Linked DNA regions of Saccharopolyspora erythraea. The protein of the gene in region 1 interacts with the protein of each later gene in a pairwise test. Links are inferred from orthologs where the notes say so. Each region holds a gene or a part of one and is shown in the gene's direction. Other genes may lie near its edges.

Region 1 (7,608 bases):
CAAGGGGATGCCGCCGATCCGGCGCTCCGCAACGGCGATTTCGTGACCAGGACGCAACATTGCGTCACGAGTCGACAGCGGACAGTCGTTCGCGGCGCTCAGTGCGCCGCGGCGTCCCACGACCCGCCGACGCCCACCGAGACCTCCAGCGGCACGTCCAGCGCGTAGGCGGCGCCCATGCGCTCCCGCACGAGCCGCTCGACCTCCTCGCGCTCGCCGTCGGCGACCTCGATGATCAGCTCGTCGTGCACCTGCAGCAGCATCCGCGACCGCAGCGGCCGCAGCGCTTCGTGCACGTCCAGCATCGCGACCTTGATGATGTCGGCCGCGCTGCCCTGGATCGGCGCGTTGAGCGCCATCCGCTCGGCCATCTCGCGCCGCTGCCGGTTGTCGCTGGTCAGGTCGGGCAGGTAGCGGCGCCTGCCCAGGATGGTCGAGGTGTAGCCGTCCTTGCGCGCCTGGTCGACGACGTCGCGCAGGTAGTCGCGGACCGAGCCGAAGCGGGCGAAGTAAGCCTCCATCTGCTCGCGGGCGTCCTCGGTGGAGATCCGCAGCTGCTGGGCCAGCCCGAAGGCGGACAGGCCGTAGGCCAGGCCGTAGGACATCGCCTTGACCCGCCTGCGCAGCTCGTGGCCGACCTCGTCGATCGGCACCCCGAAAGCCCGGGAGGCGACGTAGTTGTGCAGATCCTCACCGGTGCGGAAAGCCTCGATGAGCCCTTCGTCACCGGACAGGTGCGCCATGATGCGCATCTCGATCTGGCTGTAGTCAGCCGTCATCAGCTCGGAGTAGCCCTCGCCGACGACGAAGACCTCCCGGATCCGGCGGCCCTCCTCGGTGCGGATCGGGATGTTCTGCAGGTTCGGCTCGGTCGAGGACAGCCTGCCGGTGGCGGCGATGGTCTGGTTCAGCGTGGTGTGGATGCGGCCGTCGTCGGCGATCGACTTGACCAGTCCGTCCACAGTGGTCTTGAGCCGGGTGGCGTCGCGGTGCTCGAGCATGTGCTGCAGGAACGGGTGCTCGGTCTTCTCGTACAGGCTCTGCAGCGCCTCGGCGTCGGTGGTGTAGCCGGTCTTGGTGCGCTTGGTCTTGGGCATGCCCAGCTCGTCGAAGAGCACCACCTGCAGCTGCTTCGGCGAACCGAGGTTGATCTCCTTGCCGATGACGCCGTAGGCGTCCTGGGCGGCCTGCTTGACGCGCGCCGCGAAGTGCGCGCCGAGCCCGGCGAGCTGGTCGGCGTCGACGGCGATTCCGGCGGCCTCCAGCTCCGACAGCACCTGCAGCAGCGGCAGCTCCAGCTCGGTCAGCAGCCGGGTGCTGTCGATGCGGGCCAGCTCGGCGTCGAGGGTGTCGGCCAGCTCGGCGACCGCGCGGGCGCGCACCAGCTCCGAGGCCGCGGCGCTGGCCTTGGTCTGCTCCTCGTCCTCCAGCAGCGAGAGCTGGCCGTCGTCCTCGCCCTGCTCGGCCCGCAGCTCCCGCTGCAGGTAGCGCACCACCAGGTCGGGCAGGTCGAAGGAGCGCTGCCCCGGGCGCACCAGGTAGGCCGCCAGCGCCGTGTCGCTGCTCAGGCCCGCCAGCGTCCACCCACGGTCGCGGACGGCGTGCAGCGGTCCCTTGACGTCGTGGGCGGCCTTGGGGAAGGCCGCGTCGGACAGCCAGGCCGACAGGGCGCGCTCGTCGTCGTCGGTCAGCGTGCGGGCGTCGACGAAGGCACCCGCGCCGTCGGCGGTGACCAGCGCCAGGCCGTCCAGGTCGCCGCTGCCGCGCGACCAGGTGCAGGTGAAGGACATACCGACCCTGCGGCCGTCGCGGGCGTGCTCGTCCAGCCAGGCGGCCACCGCGCCGGGGTCGAGGACGCCGCCGCTGACTTCGAAGCCCTCCTCGACCTCCGGCTCGGCGGCCGACAGCGTCGAGAACAGCCGCTCCCGCAGCACCCGGAACTCCAGGTCGTCGAAGAGCTGGTGGACGGCGTCGCGGTCCCACTGGCGCACCGCCAGCTCGGCGGGGGCCAGCTCGAGCTGCACGTCCCTGACCAGCTCGGTGAGCTGGCGGTTGAGCAGCACCGCCGACAGGTTCGCGCGCAGCGCGTCGCCCGCCTTGCCCTTGACCTCGTCGACGCGGTCGACCAGCCCGGCCAGCGAGCCGAACTGCTGGATCCACTTGCTGACGGTCTTCTCCCCCACGCCGGGGATCTTGGGCAGGTTGTCCGACGGGTCGCCGCGCAGCGCGGCGAAGTCGGGGTACTGCTCGGGCGAGAGGCCGTACTTGTCGGTCACAACCTGCGGGGTGAACCGGGTCAGTTCCGAAACGCCCTTGGTCGGGTAGAGAACGGTGACCGCGTCGGTGACCAGCTGGAGCGCGTCGCGGTCGCCGGTGCAGATGGAGACCTTGAAGCCCTCGCCGGTGGCCTGCGTGGTCAGCGTGGCGATGACGTCGTCGGCCTCGTAGTGGTCCTTGCTCAGGGTCGGGATGCTCAGCGCGGCCAGCACGTCCTGGATCAGGCTGACCTGGCCCTTGAACTCGTCGGGCGTGGAGCCGCGGGTGGCCTTGTAGTCGGAGAACGTCTCGGACCGGAAGGTCTTGCGCGAGACGTCGAAGGCGACCGCGAGGTGCGTCGGCTGCTCGTCGCGGAGCAGGTTGATCAGCATGGACGTGAACCCGTAGACCGCGTTGGTGTGCTGGCCCGTGCCGGTCTGGAACTTCTCCTTCGGCAGGGCGTAGAAGGCGCGGTAGGCCATCGAGTGGCCGTCGATCAGCAGCAGGCGGCGGTCTTCGGAATCCATCACGGCAGGCGAGTCTAGGCTGAACCCCTGACAGGGGGTACGTGGAGGCGAAGGAGCGGACGACGGTGACTGCGACCGATGGGAACAGCCCCGTGAACAGCGCGAACGACGACTTGGTGCGGAACATCCTCGCCGCCGACGAGCAGCTCGTCGACCGGATGGGCATGGAGATCACCGAACACGGCCCCGATCGGGTGGTCGGGACGCTGCCGGTGAAGGGCAACCGCCAGCCCTACGGGCTCCTGCACGGCGGCGCCAACGCGGTGCTCGCCGAGACGATCGGCTCGGTCGCCGCCGCAATCCACGCCGGACCGGAGCGGATCGCCGTCGGCCTGGAGCTGTCGTGCACGCACCACCGGTCGGCGACCGAGGGCATCGTCACCGGCGTCGCGACGCCCGTGCACCAGGGGCGCGGCACCGCCACCTACGAGATCGTGATCACCGATGAGGAGGGGCGCCGCACCTGCACGGCCCGCCTCACCTGCGTGCTGCGGGACCGGCCCGCGGATAGCTGAGCCGCCGGACGGCGGCCGGGCGCCTCGGGGCTGCCCGGCCGCTGTTTGCGTCAGGGGGGCGGCCGTCGGAGTGCGCCTTCAGGGCCGCCGCCGTCCGCGCAGGATCGTCGCGAGTTCCGCCGTCAGCGATCCGGTGTCGGTCGAGGTGCGTCGCCAGATCCGCCGTCGGGAGCCCTGCCCTCCAGGCGCCGCCGGGGTTCCGCCCTCAAGGCATGTCGTCGAGTCGCCGTCAGGACCCGTTCGCCCCTGCCCCTCAGGACAGGTTGTCGAGCACCGCCTGCGCCACGGCCTTCATCGTCGTCCGGCGGTCCATCGCGGTGCGCTGCAACCAGCGGAACGACTCCGGCTCGGAAAGGCTGTGCTTGCTCATCAGCAGGCCCTTGGCCCGCTCGATGGTCTTGCGCGCCTCGAGGCGCTCGTTCAGGTCGGCGACCTCGGCCTCCAGGGCCTGGACCTCGGTGAACCGGGACACCGCCAGCTCGATCGCGGGCACCAGGTCGCGCTTGGCGAACGGCTTGACCAGGTACGCCATCGCCCCGGCGTCGCGCGCCCGCTCGACCAGGTCGCGCTGGCTGAACGCGGTAAGGATGACCACCGGGGCGATCCGCTCGCCCGCGATGTTGGACGCCGCCTCGATGCCGTCCATCTTCGGCATCTTGATGTCCAGGATCACCAGATCGGGGCGCAGCTCGTCAGCGAGCCGGACGGCCTCCTGGCCGTCGGCGGCCTCGCCCACGACCTGGTAGCCCTCCTCGCGAAGCATCTCGACCAGGTCGAGCCTGATCAACGCCTCGTCCTCGGCCACGAGTACGCGCCGTTCGACGGGCTTGGCCTCGCGTGGGTCCTCGGCAGCCGGCGTTGTCACCGGATCCTCCTGGATCAATCTAGGGTCCGCCCGGTGCGGTCGCACCGGAAAGTGCAGCCTACCCGCCCTGCCACCGGGGCGAGCCGTGCAGGAGGGGTGAGCCTTCCGACATCGGTTTCCAATAGGTGAAGATCAGGAAACAGCGGTCCTACGGCGCACGAACGCGACGTAGACGAGCAGGATGGCGGCCAGGCTGACCAGGCTCAGCCCGAGCTGGGAGCGGGTCTCTCCGATGAAGCCCATCGTCAGCACCACGGCGGCGATCAGCGCCAGCGTCGCCCAGGTGAGGTATGGGAACAGCCACATCCGCAACTTCAGCAACTCCGGTGCCTCCCGCTCCAGGCGACGGCGCATCCGCAGCTGCGACATCGCGATGATGGCGTAGACGAACAGCGCCACCGCGCCCGCGGAGTTGATGATGAAGTAGAAGATCGTGTCCGGCGCGACGTAGCTCATGGCCACCGCCACGTATCCCACGAGCGTCGACAGCACGATCGCCTTCCACGGCACGCCGCGCGCGTTGACGTCCTGGATCCAGCGCGGGGCGAAGCCGTGCCTGCGCAGGGCGAACAGCATGCGCGACGCCGTGTAGAGACCGGAGTTGAGCACCGACAGCACGGCGGTGAACACCACGACGTTGACCACGGTCCCGGCGGCGGGGATGCCGAAGCGGGCGAAGGCGGCGGCGAAGGGGCTCGTCTCGGACGGGATGTCGCCCCACGGCGTGATCATGATCAGCAGCGCCACCGACCCGACGTAGAACAGCAGCACCCGCCACACCACCGCCCTGGTGGCCTTGGCGACGGCGCGCTCGGGTTCGTCGGACTCGGCGGAGACGATCGTCACGATCTCGGTGCCGAAGTAGGAGAAGATCACGATCACCACGCCGTGCACCACGGAGAAGCCACCGGTGGCGAAGAAGCCGTCCAGGGCGATGTTGCCGACCGAGAACTCCGCGCCGGGCCACAACCCGAGCACGAACAACGAGCCCAGCGCCAGGAACACCACGATCGTGACGACCTTGACCGAGGCCAGCCAGAACTCCGTCTCGCCGAACGAGCGCACCGACACCAGGTTCGTACCGGTCAGCAGCACCATCAGCAGCAGCGAGAACACCCACTGCGGCACCGACGGCAGCAGCGGCTGGAGCAGCTTCGCGCCGGCGACCGCCTCGAACGCCACCACGCCGACCCAGAAGTACCAGTACAACCAGCCGACGGTGAAGCCCGCCCAGTTGCCCAGCGATGCCCTGGCGTACTCCATGAACGACCCCAGCGCGGGCGCGGCGGTGGCCATCTCCCCCAGCATCCGCATGACGAGGACGACGATCGCGCCGCCGAGCGCGTAGGAGAGCACCGCCGCGGGCCCGACGGTCTCGATGACCGCCCCGCTGCCGATGAACAGGCTCGCCCCGATGATCCCGCCCAGCGCGATCATCTGCAGGTGCCGGCTCTTCAGACTCCGCCGCAGCCCGGAGTCGTCGGCTTCTACGGCCGCTCCCCCTGATGACCGCGCCCCGGGCGCCTCCCCTGCCGGGTCCGCCGCCCCAGCGGCGGAGCCTTCGTCCCCCGGTCGCCCACTGCCTGCGCCATCGACCATCCCAGCCCCCGAAAGGTAGATCCAATCCCGACAGAAGGCTGCGAACCTAACCCCGCGACGATCTCCGCACCAGAGTCCCGAACCAGGGCATACCCGACACCGCGCCGCCCAGGCCGCGGACACCCTCCCCGCACCGGTTGATCAACCCTCGCGTATGCTCGGACCAGGTAGGCCCCCGTAGCCCAACGGCAGAGGCAGCGGACTCAAAATCCGTCCAGTGTGCGTTCGAATCGCACCGGGGGCACTCATCACCGCAGGTCAACGCCATGGCACCGTCACGCCTTGCGCGGCGGCCCCGCCCTGTCCGGCGTTCCGGTCATGTCAGCGCGCTGGATGAGCACGCGATCGACGCCGGGAAGATAGCTCGCGTAGGTCTCGTTGAGCTGGTAGTCGGGGTCGTGATCGAGACACTCGGCGACGAATCTGGCGAAGCCGCTCCTCGGCGGCGAGGACTCCAATTGATCATACACACCGCGACTAGGGTTGGAGAGCCAAAAGCTGATAGGCAGGATCTCTCCGTCTTCGAACTCTTGCTCGTCGAAAACGGAAACCATGCCGTAGAAGTCGAACTCTCGCCCCGCGTAGTACTGCCGGGCGTGTTCGAGGATGATCTCTAGGTACCATACTGCAGCTCGGATTAGAGTACGATTCTTCTCTGCGACCGGCAGTGAGCCAAGGAAGTCGATCCGGTCGATCCTCGACCACAGCGGCATCTCTTCGAAGTAGTCATCCACGATCATCAAGCCATCGAGGTCAGCTAGATACTCCTGCTCGACAAGCCGCTTAAACTCTGCTTTGAACTGAATGTCTCGTATCATACATCCCACCCGTACTGGCGAAGCCATTTCAGTGTCCTCCTGGAGAACTGCGGGTCGCCGTGCCGGAAGGTCCCATCCTGATTCACCGCGGGGTCACCTTGAGCTGGTCTTTGCGCATGCCACTTGCTGTCGGTGACACTGTCCACCGGGCGGTCGATCCTACCGATCTCGCGAAGAACGAAGGCTGGGGCCTTTCTGGTTCGAATCAGTTTCTCCGCCTGTCGTGCGAGTTTGTTGAGCTCCTCAGGACTCCGCTCGCGGTTCTTCGGGCAGCCTTCGGACTTCAGCCCCAGCGGGTCGGTGAAGATCCAAGGGTTGGCCACGTAGTTGTGCGGCGTGGTGCCGCCGTCGAGGCCGAGGGGGTCGCTGCTCGCGTACCTACCGGTGAGCGAGTCGTAGTGGCGGTAGTAGTTGTAGTCGAACCCGGTTTCGGGGTCGTGGTACTGCCCCGGGAACCGGAAGGGTGTGGACGCGCCCGTGCCCGTTTGGCCGAGGGTGTTGCCCCACAGGGATGTGCGGCGCTGCCAGGCGAGGTGGCCGTCGTCATCGATCAGCTCTGACGGGGTGCCCACGACGTCGGTGACGATCGCGAAGAACTGCTCGTCGACCCATTGCTGGGGTGCGTCGCGAAGCGGCGAGCGCTGGTTCTGCACGACTGGGCGGAACGTGCCCGGCTCGTGGTCCCAGACGGTGACCCGCACGTCGCCCAGCCATGGGCCGTTGGGCTGGCCGTCGGATTCCGCCTGTTCGGCGAGTACTTCGCCGTCCCACACGAAGTCGATCTGTTCGACCACGCGGTTGTGCGCGTCGAGTCGCTGTTTGGCCACACGGCGGCCCAGCGGGTCGTAGCGGTAGTACCAGCGGGTGCCGTCCGGGGTGAGCACCCCCGTCAGGCGGTCGTCGGCATCCCAGAAGTAGCGCCACGTGTCGGGCTTGCGGGACTGCCGCTTCCGCTGCCGGAGCACCAAGCGGCCCTGGGCGTCGTGCTCGTAGCGGACCTTGCCCGCATTGCGCAGCAGCGTTCCGTT
Region 2 (6,825 bases), 2.8 Mb from region 1 along the record:
TCTCTGCCGTCGCGGCTGCGGTCGGTGATCAATGACACCTGTCGGTGGTGGCGGACCGGGTGATCCCGTGTTCTAAACTCAGGCTTGCCTGACCAAGGTAAGGCTAGCCTGAGTAAAGGAGCGGGGTCTGGGATGGACCGGACTGGGATCGCGGGCAAGGTCGCGTTGGTGAGCGGCGCGGGGCGGGGGATCGGCGCCGCGGTGGCCACCGCCCTGTCCGGCCTCGGGGCCGTCATCGCCGCCGTGGACGTCGACGCCGGCGAGGTGACCGCGGTCGCGGCGCGCCTGGCCGAGCAGGGCGGCAAGGCCGAGCCGTACGTGGCCGACGTCGCCGACGCCGCGTCCGTGGCCGGCGTCGTCGACCGGGTCGAGCGCGACCTCGGGCCCATCGACATCCTCGCCAACGTCGCGGGCGTGCTGCACCCGGGCACGGTCCACGAGCTCGCCGACGAGGACTGGCACCGCACCTTCGCGGTGAACACCGACGGCGTTTTCCACCTCTGCCGCGAGGTCACCCGGCGGATGGTCCCGCGCGAGCGCGGCTGCGTCGTGACGGTCGGATCCAACGCCGCGGGCGTACCTCGCCACGGCATGGCCGCCTACGCGGCCTCCAAGGCGGCGGCGACGCTGTTCACCAAGTCCCTGGGCCTGGAGCTGGCAGAGCACGGCATCCGCTGCAACGTGGTGTCCCCCGGCTCGACCGACACCGACATGCTGCGCGCGCTGCTGGCCGGCGAGGGCGACGCACGGCAGGTGATCCAGGGGTCGCCGGAGACGTTCAAGGTCGGCATCCCGCTGCGCAAGATCGCCACGCCCGAGGACGTCGCCGACGCCGTGGTCTTCCTGGCCTCCGACCGGGCCGGGCACATCACCATGCACGACCTGTACGTGGACGGTGGCGCGACGCTGCGCGCCTGACCTGCTCGCCCAGCACCGCGACCGGTGCACGGAAAGGTTCACATGACCATCGACAGTGATATCGACACTCCCGGGGATCTCGACGAGATCGGAAAGCTGCTCGCCGCCGACGACGCCACGCGGCTGCTGGAGGCCTACGAGCCCGGCTCGTCGTTCTTCTTCTCCTCGGCGCGGGCGACGATGCTGGCGCGCGGCGTCGACGCCACCGTGCCCAAGATCGAGTGCGGGCGCAGCGGGCTCTCCGGCCGGGTGGCGCAGTTCCTGACCGGTGCGCGCGACTTCGGACGCCGCAACCCGCTGGTCGTCGGCGCGGTGCCGTTCGGCGAGAACCTCCCGGCGCACCTGGTGCTGCCCAGGGAGGTGGTCCGCGCCGCGCCGCTGAACGTGATGGTGCCCGGCGCGTGCGCGCCGAGGCCGCTGTCCTGCCGGATGCGGCAGGTGCCCGCGCCGGAGGAGTACGAGCGCGGTGTCGCGCGGGTCCTGCGGCGGATGCGGGAAGGCGAGCTGAGCAAGGTCGTCCTGGCCCGCTCGCTGGAGCTCTCCGCAGACGAGCCGATCGACGTGCGGAGGCTGCTGCGCAACCTCGCGCTCAAGGATCCCGGCGGCTACACCTTCGCCGTGGACCTGCCCGCGAGGGGCGAGGACGGCACCCGCGACTCCTTCGGTCCGCATCCGGAGCTGCGCCGCACCTTCGCGGGCGCGAGCCCGGAACTGCTGGTCTCGCGCCGCGGGGTCAGCGTCCGGTCCAACCCGATGGCCGGGTCCAGACCGCGCAGCGCGGACCCGCTGGAGGACCGGCGCCGCGCCGAGGAGCTGGAGGGCTCGGAGAAGGACCTCCGCGAGCACGCGGCGGTCGTCGAGGCCGTCGCCGACGCGCTGCGGCCGCTGTGCACCACGCTGCGGGTTCCCCGCAGGCCCTCGGTGGTCGCGACCGCCGCGATGTGGCACCTGGCCACCGAGATCACCGGCGAGCTGCGCGACCCGGACACCTCGTCGCTGGACCTGGCCGTCGCGCTGCACCCGACTCCGGCGGTGTGCGGGACCCCGACGGCGCAGGCGGGCCGGGCCATCACCGAGAACGAGCCGTTCGACCGCGGCTACTACGCGGGCGTGGTGGGCTGGTGCGACGCGGCGGGCGACGGCGAATGGGTCGTCGCGATCCGCTGCGCCGAGGTCGAGGACGACTCGCTGCGCCTGTACGCCGGGGCGGGCGTCGTGGCAGGTTCCGAACCCGCCGACGAGTTGGCCGAGACCTCGGCGAAGTTCCGTACCGCGCTGACCGCCATGGGCCTGGACCACGCCCTGTGAGGAAGGATCACCTTGACTGACAACGACATCCTGCCGGGGTGTCCGACCTGGCCCGCCGAGTTCGCCGAACGCTACCGGGCGGCGGGCCACTGGCGCGGTGAGACCTTCGGCCGGATGCTGCGGGACCGCGCGAACGCCCATCCGGACCGGGTCGCGATCGTCGACGGCGACCGCGGGACCACCTACGGCGAGCTCGACGAGCGCGCCGACCGCCTGGCCGCCGGCCTGCGCCGGCTCGGCATCACCGCCCGCGACCGCGTCGTGGTGCAGCTGCCCAACATCGCCGAGTTCTTCGACGTCTGCTTCGCGCTGTTCCGCATCGGGGCCGTCCCGGTCTTCGCGCTGCCCTCGCACCGGCTGACCGAGATCGGCTACTTCTGCGAGTTCAGCGAGGCGGTCGCCTACATCACGACCGACGTCGAGGCGGGATTCGACCACCGGGTGCTGGCCGCCGAGGTCGCGCGGCGGACGCCGGGACTGCGCCACGTCCTCATCGCGGGGGATCCGGGCGACTCCGGTTTCACCGCGCTGGCGCAGGTCGACGGCGAACCGGCCGGTGACCCGGGCCCGCGCCCCGGCGACATCGCCTTCCTCCAGCTCTCCGGCGGGAGCACCGGCGTGCCCAAGCTGATCCCGCGCACGCACGACGACTACATCTACTCCTTCCGCGCCAGCAACGACATCTGCGGGGTCACCGAGGACACCGTCTACCTCGGCGCGCTGCCGATCGCGCACAACTTCCCGATGAGCTCGCCCGGCACGTTCGGCGTCCTGCACGCCGGGGGCCGCGTCGTGCTGGCGCGCAGGCCGAGCCCGGACGAGGTCTTCCCGCTCGTGGAGCGCGAACGCGTCACCATGGTCGCCGCGGTCCCGCCGCTTGCGCTGGTCTGGCTGGACGCCGCGGTCGGAAGCGAGCACGACCTGTCGAGCCTGCGGGTGCTCCAGGTCGGCGGCGCCAAGTGCAGCGAGGAGGTCGCGCGCCGGGTAAGGCCCGTCCTGGGAGCCACCCTCCAGCAGGTGTTCGGCATGGCCGAGGGGCTGGTGAACTACACCCGGCTCGACGATCCGGAGGAGGTCGTGCTCACCACGCAGGGCAGGCCGATCTCCCCCGACGACGAGGTGCTGGTGGTGGACGACGACGACCGGCCGGTCGCCACGGGGCAGACCGGTCACCTGCTCACGCGCGGCCCCTACACGATCCGCGGCTACTACAAGGCCGACGAGCACAACGCCAAGGCGTTCACCCCGGACGGCTTCTACCGCACCGGCGACGTCGTCCGGGTGACTGCGGAGGGCAACGTCGTGGTCGAGGGCAGGGCCAAGGATCAGATCAACCGCGGTGGCGAGAAGGTGGCCGCCGAGGAGGTCGAGAACCACCTGCTCGCCCACCCGGCGGTGCACGACGCGGCGGTGGTGTCGATGCCGGACGACTACCTGGGCGAGCGCACGTGCGCCTTCGTGGTCCCGCGCGGCACGCCGCCGAAGGCCCGCGAGCTCATCCGGTTCGTGCGGGAGCGCGGGCTCGCCGGGTACAAGGTGCCGGACCGGGTGGAGTTCCTCGAGCGGTTCCCGCGGACCGGGGTGGGCAAGGTCAGCAAGCGCGACCTCCGGGAGGTCATCAGCCGCGAGCTGGTGCCGGAGCTGGGCGAGGAAGCAGGACGATGAACGGGGAAGCGGTGGCGCTGCCGGCGATCGCACCGTATTCGGTGCCACGACAGGAAGAGCTCCCGGCCAACCGGGTGGACTGGCGGCCCGCCGCCGACCGGGCGGTGCTGCTGGTGCACGACATGGAGCGGCACTTCGTCAACGCCTTCACCCCGGGCCGGGAACCGCTGACCGAGGCCGTGTCCAACATCCGCGCCCTGCGGGCGAGCGCGCACGCCGCGGGCGTGCCGGTGGTCTACTGCGCGCAGCCCAGCGGCCAGACGCCCGAGCAGCGCGGCCTGCAACTGGAATGGTGGGGACCCGGGGTCGCCGACGCGGCGCAGGAGGCGATCATCGACGAGCTGGCGCCCGCGCCCGGCGACGTGATGATCAGGAAGTGGCGCTACAGCGCGTTCCAGCGCACCGAACTGCGGGAGATGCTGCGCGGCTGGGGTCGCGACCAGCTGGTGATCACCGGCATCTACGCCCACATCGGCTGCCTGATGACCGCCGCCGAGGCGTTCCAGCAGGAGGTGCAGGCGTTCCTGGTCGCCGACGCGGTCGCCGACTTCTCCGCCGAGGAGCACCGGATGGCGCTGTCCTACGCCGCGAAGCGGTGCGCGGTGGTGCAGTCGAGCAGGCAGGTCGCCGAAGCGCTGTCGGCGGGCGAGAGCGCCGTGGCATGAGCGAGCAGGGGAAGGGGAGAGGGATGTCAGAGGCGGTGCTGACCCTCGACGCGGTGCGCGCCGAGGTCGCGGAGCTGCTGTTCGAGGACCCCGCCGAACTGACCGACGACGAGAGCCTCCTCGACTGGGGTCTGGACTCGGTGCGGATCATGAGCCTGGTGGAGCGCTGGCGCAGGCTCGGCGTGCAGGTGACCTTCGCCGACCTCGCCGAACGGCCGACGCTGGCCGAGTGGTGGGCGGTGCTGGAGCCGAAGCTGCCCGGCGGGCAGTAGTGGCGGCAGCGAGCGGTCCGGTGCGCGGAACACGCACCGGACCGCTCGTGCCGCCGTCAGGTCACTTCGACCAGGGCACCTGCGGGGACCGGTAGAAGTCGATCCCGCGCGCGGTCAGCCGGGGGCCGTGCGCGGCCAGCCGCTGCCGGAACGACTCCCAGTCGTGGGCGGCCGCGGGCGACCAGCCCAGCTCGGCGATCGCCGGCAGCCTCGGGAACGCCATGAACTCGATGTGGTCGGAGTTCTCCAGCGTCTCGCTCCACAGTGGAGCCTCCACGCCGAGCACGGCGTCCTCCGGCACGCCCTGCAGGTACTGGCCGGGGTTCCAGCCGTAGGCGGTGCCCACCTCGATGTAGCCGGCCCAGCTCAGCCCCAGCTCGGTGTTGGCGTCGTACTTCATGTCCAGGTAGGACTTGTTCGCCGGCGAGAGCAGGACCTTGTTGCCCCGGGCGACGGCCGGAGCCAGCAGCGGGTCGGAGTCGGTGGTGCCCCAGTACTGCAGCACCGAACCCGCCTTCGGCTCGGCCTTGGCGTACTCGTGCCAGCCGACCGCGGTCTTGCCGTACTTCTCGACCATCGGCAGGACCCGGCCCATGAACGTCTTGTAGTCCTCTTCGGACGTCGAGTGCGCCTCGTCGCCGCCGATGTGCAGGTACGGGCCGGGGGTGATGGCCGACAGCTCACGCAGCACGTCGTCGACGAACTTGTAGGTGATCTCCTTCGGCACGCACAGCGAGCTGAAGCCGACCTCGATGCCGGTGTAGAGCGGCGGAGCGACCCCGTCGCAGTTCAGCTCGGCGTAGGAGGCCAGCGCGGCGTTGGTGTGGCCGGGCAGGTCGATCTCGGGGACCACCGTGATGTGGCGCTCGGCGGCGTAGTCGACGATGTCGGTGTAGTCCTGCTGCGTGTAGTAGCCGCCCGGACCGCCACCGACCTCGGTGCTGCCGCCGTAGGTGGCCAGCCGCGGCCAGCTCTTGATCTGGATCCGCCAGCCCTGGTCGTCGCTCAGGTGCAGGTGCAGGCGGTTGACCTTGTACATCGAGATCTGGTCGATGTAGCGCTTGACCTGCTCGACGTCGAAGAAGTGCCGGGCGACGTCCAGCATCGCCGCGCGGTGGCCGAAGCGCGGCTGGTCGGTGATCTCACCGCCGGGCACCGTCCACGGCCCCTGCTGCACCTGATCGCTCTCGACCGAGGCGGGCAGCAGCTGCCGCAGCGTCTGCACACCGTTGAACAGGCCCGCGGGGGTGCCTGCCTCGATCCGCACGTTCTCCCCGGTCACCGCCAACCGGTAGCCCTCGGGTCCGAGGTCGTCCGAGCGCTCGATCTCGAGGGCGATGTCGCCGGGGCGCGGGTCTGCGCCGTCGACCGGAAGCTCGAACCCGGTCGAGGGGCGCAGGATCTCGCCGAGTTGGTCGCCGACGGCCTTGGCCTCGCCTTCGGCGCTGATCCGGGCGTTCTCGCCGAGCGTGAACTCGACGTCGGGATCGGCCCCGACGTGTGCCGGGGCGGGGATCACCTGGTGCATCCGGGAGTCCTGGGCCTGGACGCCACCCGCGACCGGCGCGGTCAGCAGACCGCCGGTCAGCAGTGCGCCGGTGAGCAGCGCCGCCACCGACGTCGCACGGCGCGTCGGCAGGTGCTGCGATGATCGTTTCATGGTCTCACCGCTCGGGTCGGGGACAGCTGACCACAAAGGTATAGACCAAAATCGGAGCGATAGAAGCGTCCGAACGGACGTACCGGACACCGCGCCCACCCGGGCTCGGCCCTGCTGCCGCGCGCTCGTCAGCCGCGCTCGCGGGTGAGCACCGCGCCCGCCGAAGCCAACGTCACGCAGCACAATCCGGCGATCTGCCGGTCCGCGAGCACCTCCGACAGCAGCAGGAGGCCCGCCGCCGCGCCGACGGCGGGTTCGAGGCTCTGAAGTACGCCGACGACGCGCGGCGTGAGCCGGCGCAGGGCCACCAGTTCCAGCGAGTAGGGCACGACCGCCG

The links.
Region 2: the proteins of HUO13_RS07190 (region 1) and HUO13_RS19675 interact in binary tests that used the Escherichia coli proteins (3 or more experiments, as listed by UniProt). The link is inferred for Saccharopolyspora erythraea from one-to-one orthologs.

What each region holds. Positions count from the first base shown.
Region 1 is NZ_CP054839.1:1,560,281-1,567,888, forward strand. What follows is about bases 1,888-4,586. They hold HUO13_RS07190 (PaaI family thioesterase), read left to right. Parts: upstream 1,888-2,875; coding sequence 2,876-3,298; downstream 3,299-4,586. Other genes in these bases: polA (DNA polymerase I), read right to left, coding at 1,888-2,783; HUO13_RS07195 (ANTAR domain-containing response regulator), read right to left, coding at 3,552-4,163; HUO13_RS07200 (amino acid permease), read right to left, coding at 4,296-4,586. Outside these bases: more of polA, read right to left, coding at 99-1,887; more of HUO13_RS07200, read right to left, coding at 4,587-5,600; HUO13_RS07210 (Imm15 family immunity protein), read right to left, coding at 6,038-6,607; HUO13_RS07215 (putative T7SS-secreted protein), read right to left, coding at 6,577-7,608. UniProt on the Escherichia coli protein: Required for optimal enterobactin synthesis. Acts as a proofreading enzyme that prevents EntB misacylation by hydrolyzing the thioester bound existing between EntB and wrongly charged molecules.
Region 2 is NZ_CP054839.1:4,390,003-4,396,827, forward strand. What follows is about bases 2,723-5,721. They hold HUO13_RS19675 (isochorismatase family protein), read left to right. Parts: upstream 2,723-3,887; coding sequence 3,888-4,556; downstream 4,557-5,721. Other genes in these bases: HUO13_RS19670 ((2,3-dihydroxybenzoyl)adenylate synthase), read left to right, coding at 2,723-3,891; HUO13_RS19680 (phosphopantetheine-binding protein), read left to right, coding at 4,580-4,828; HUO13_RS19685 (beta-N-acetylhexosaminidase), read right to left, coding at 4,890-5,721. In the rest of the region: HUO13_RS19660 (2,3-dihydro-2,3-dihydroxybenzoate dehydrogenase), read left to right, coding at 133-918; isochorismate synthase DhbC, read left to right, coding at 961-2,226; more of HUO13_RS19670, read left to right, coding at 2,239-2,722; more of HUO13_RS19685, read right to left, coding at 5,722-6,488; HUO13_RS19690 (EamA family transporter), read right to left, coding at 6,617-6,825. UniProt on the Escherichia coli protein: Involved in the biosynthesis of the siderophore enterobactin (enterochelin), which is a macrocyclic trimeric lactone of N-(2,3-dihydroxybenzoyl)-serine.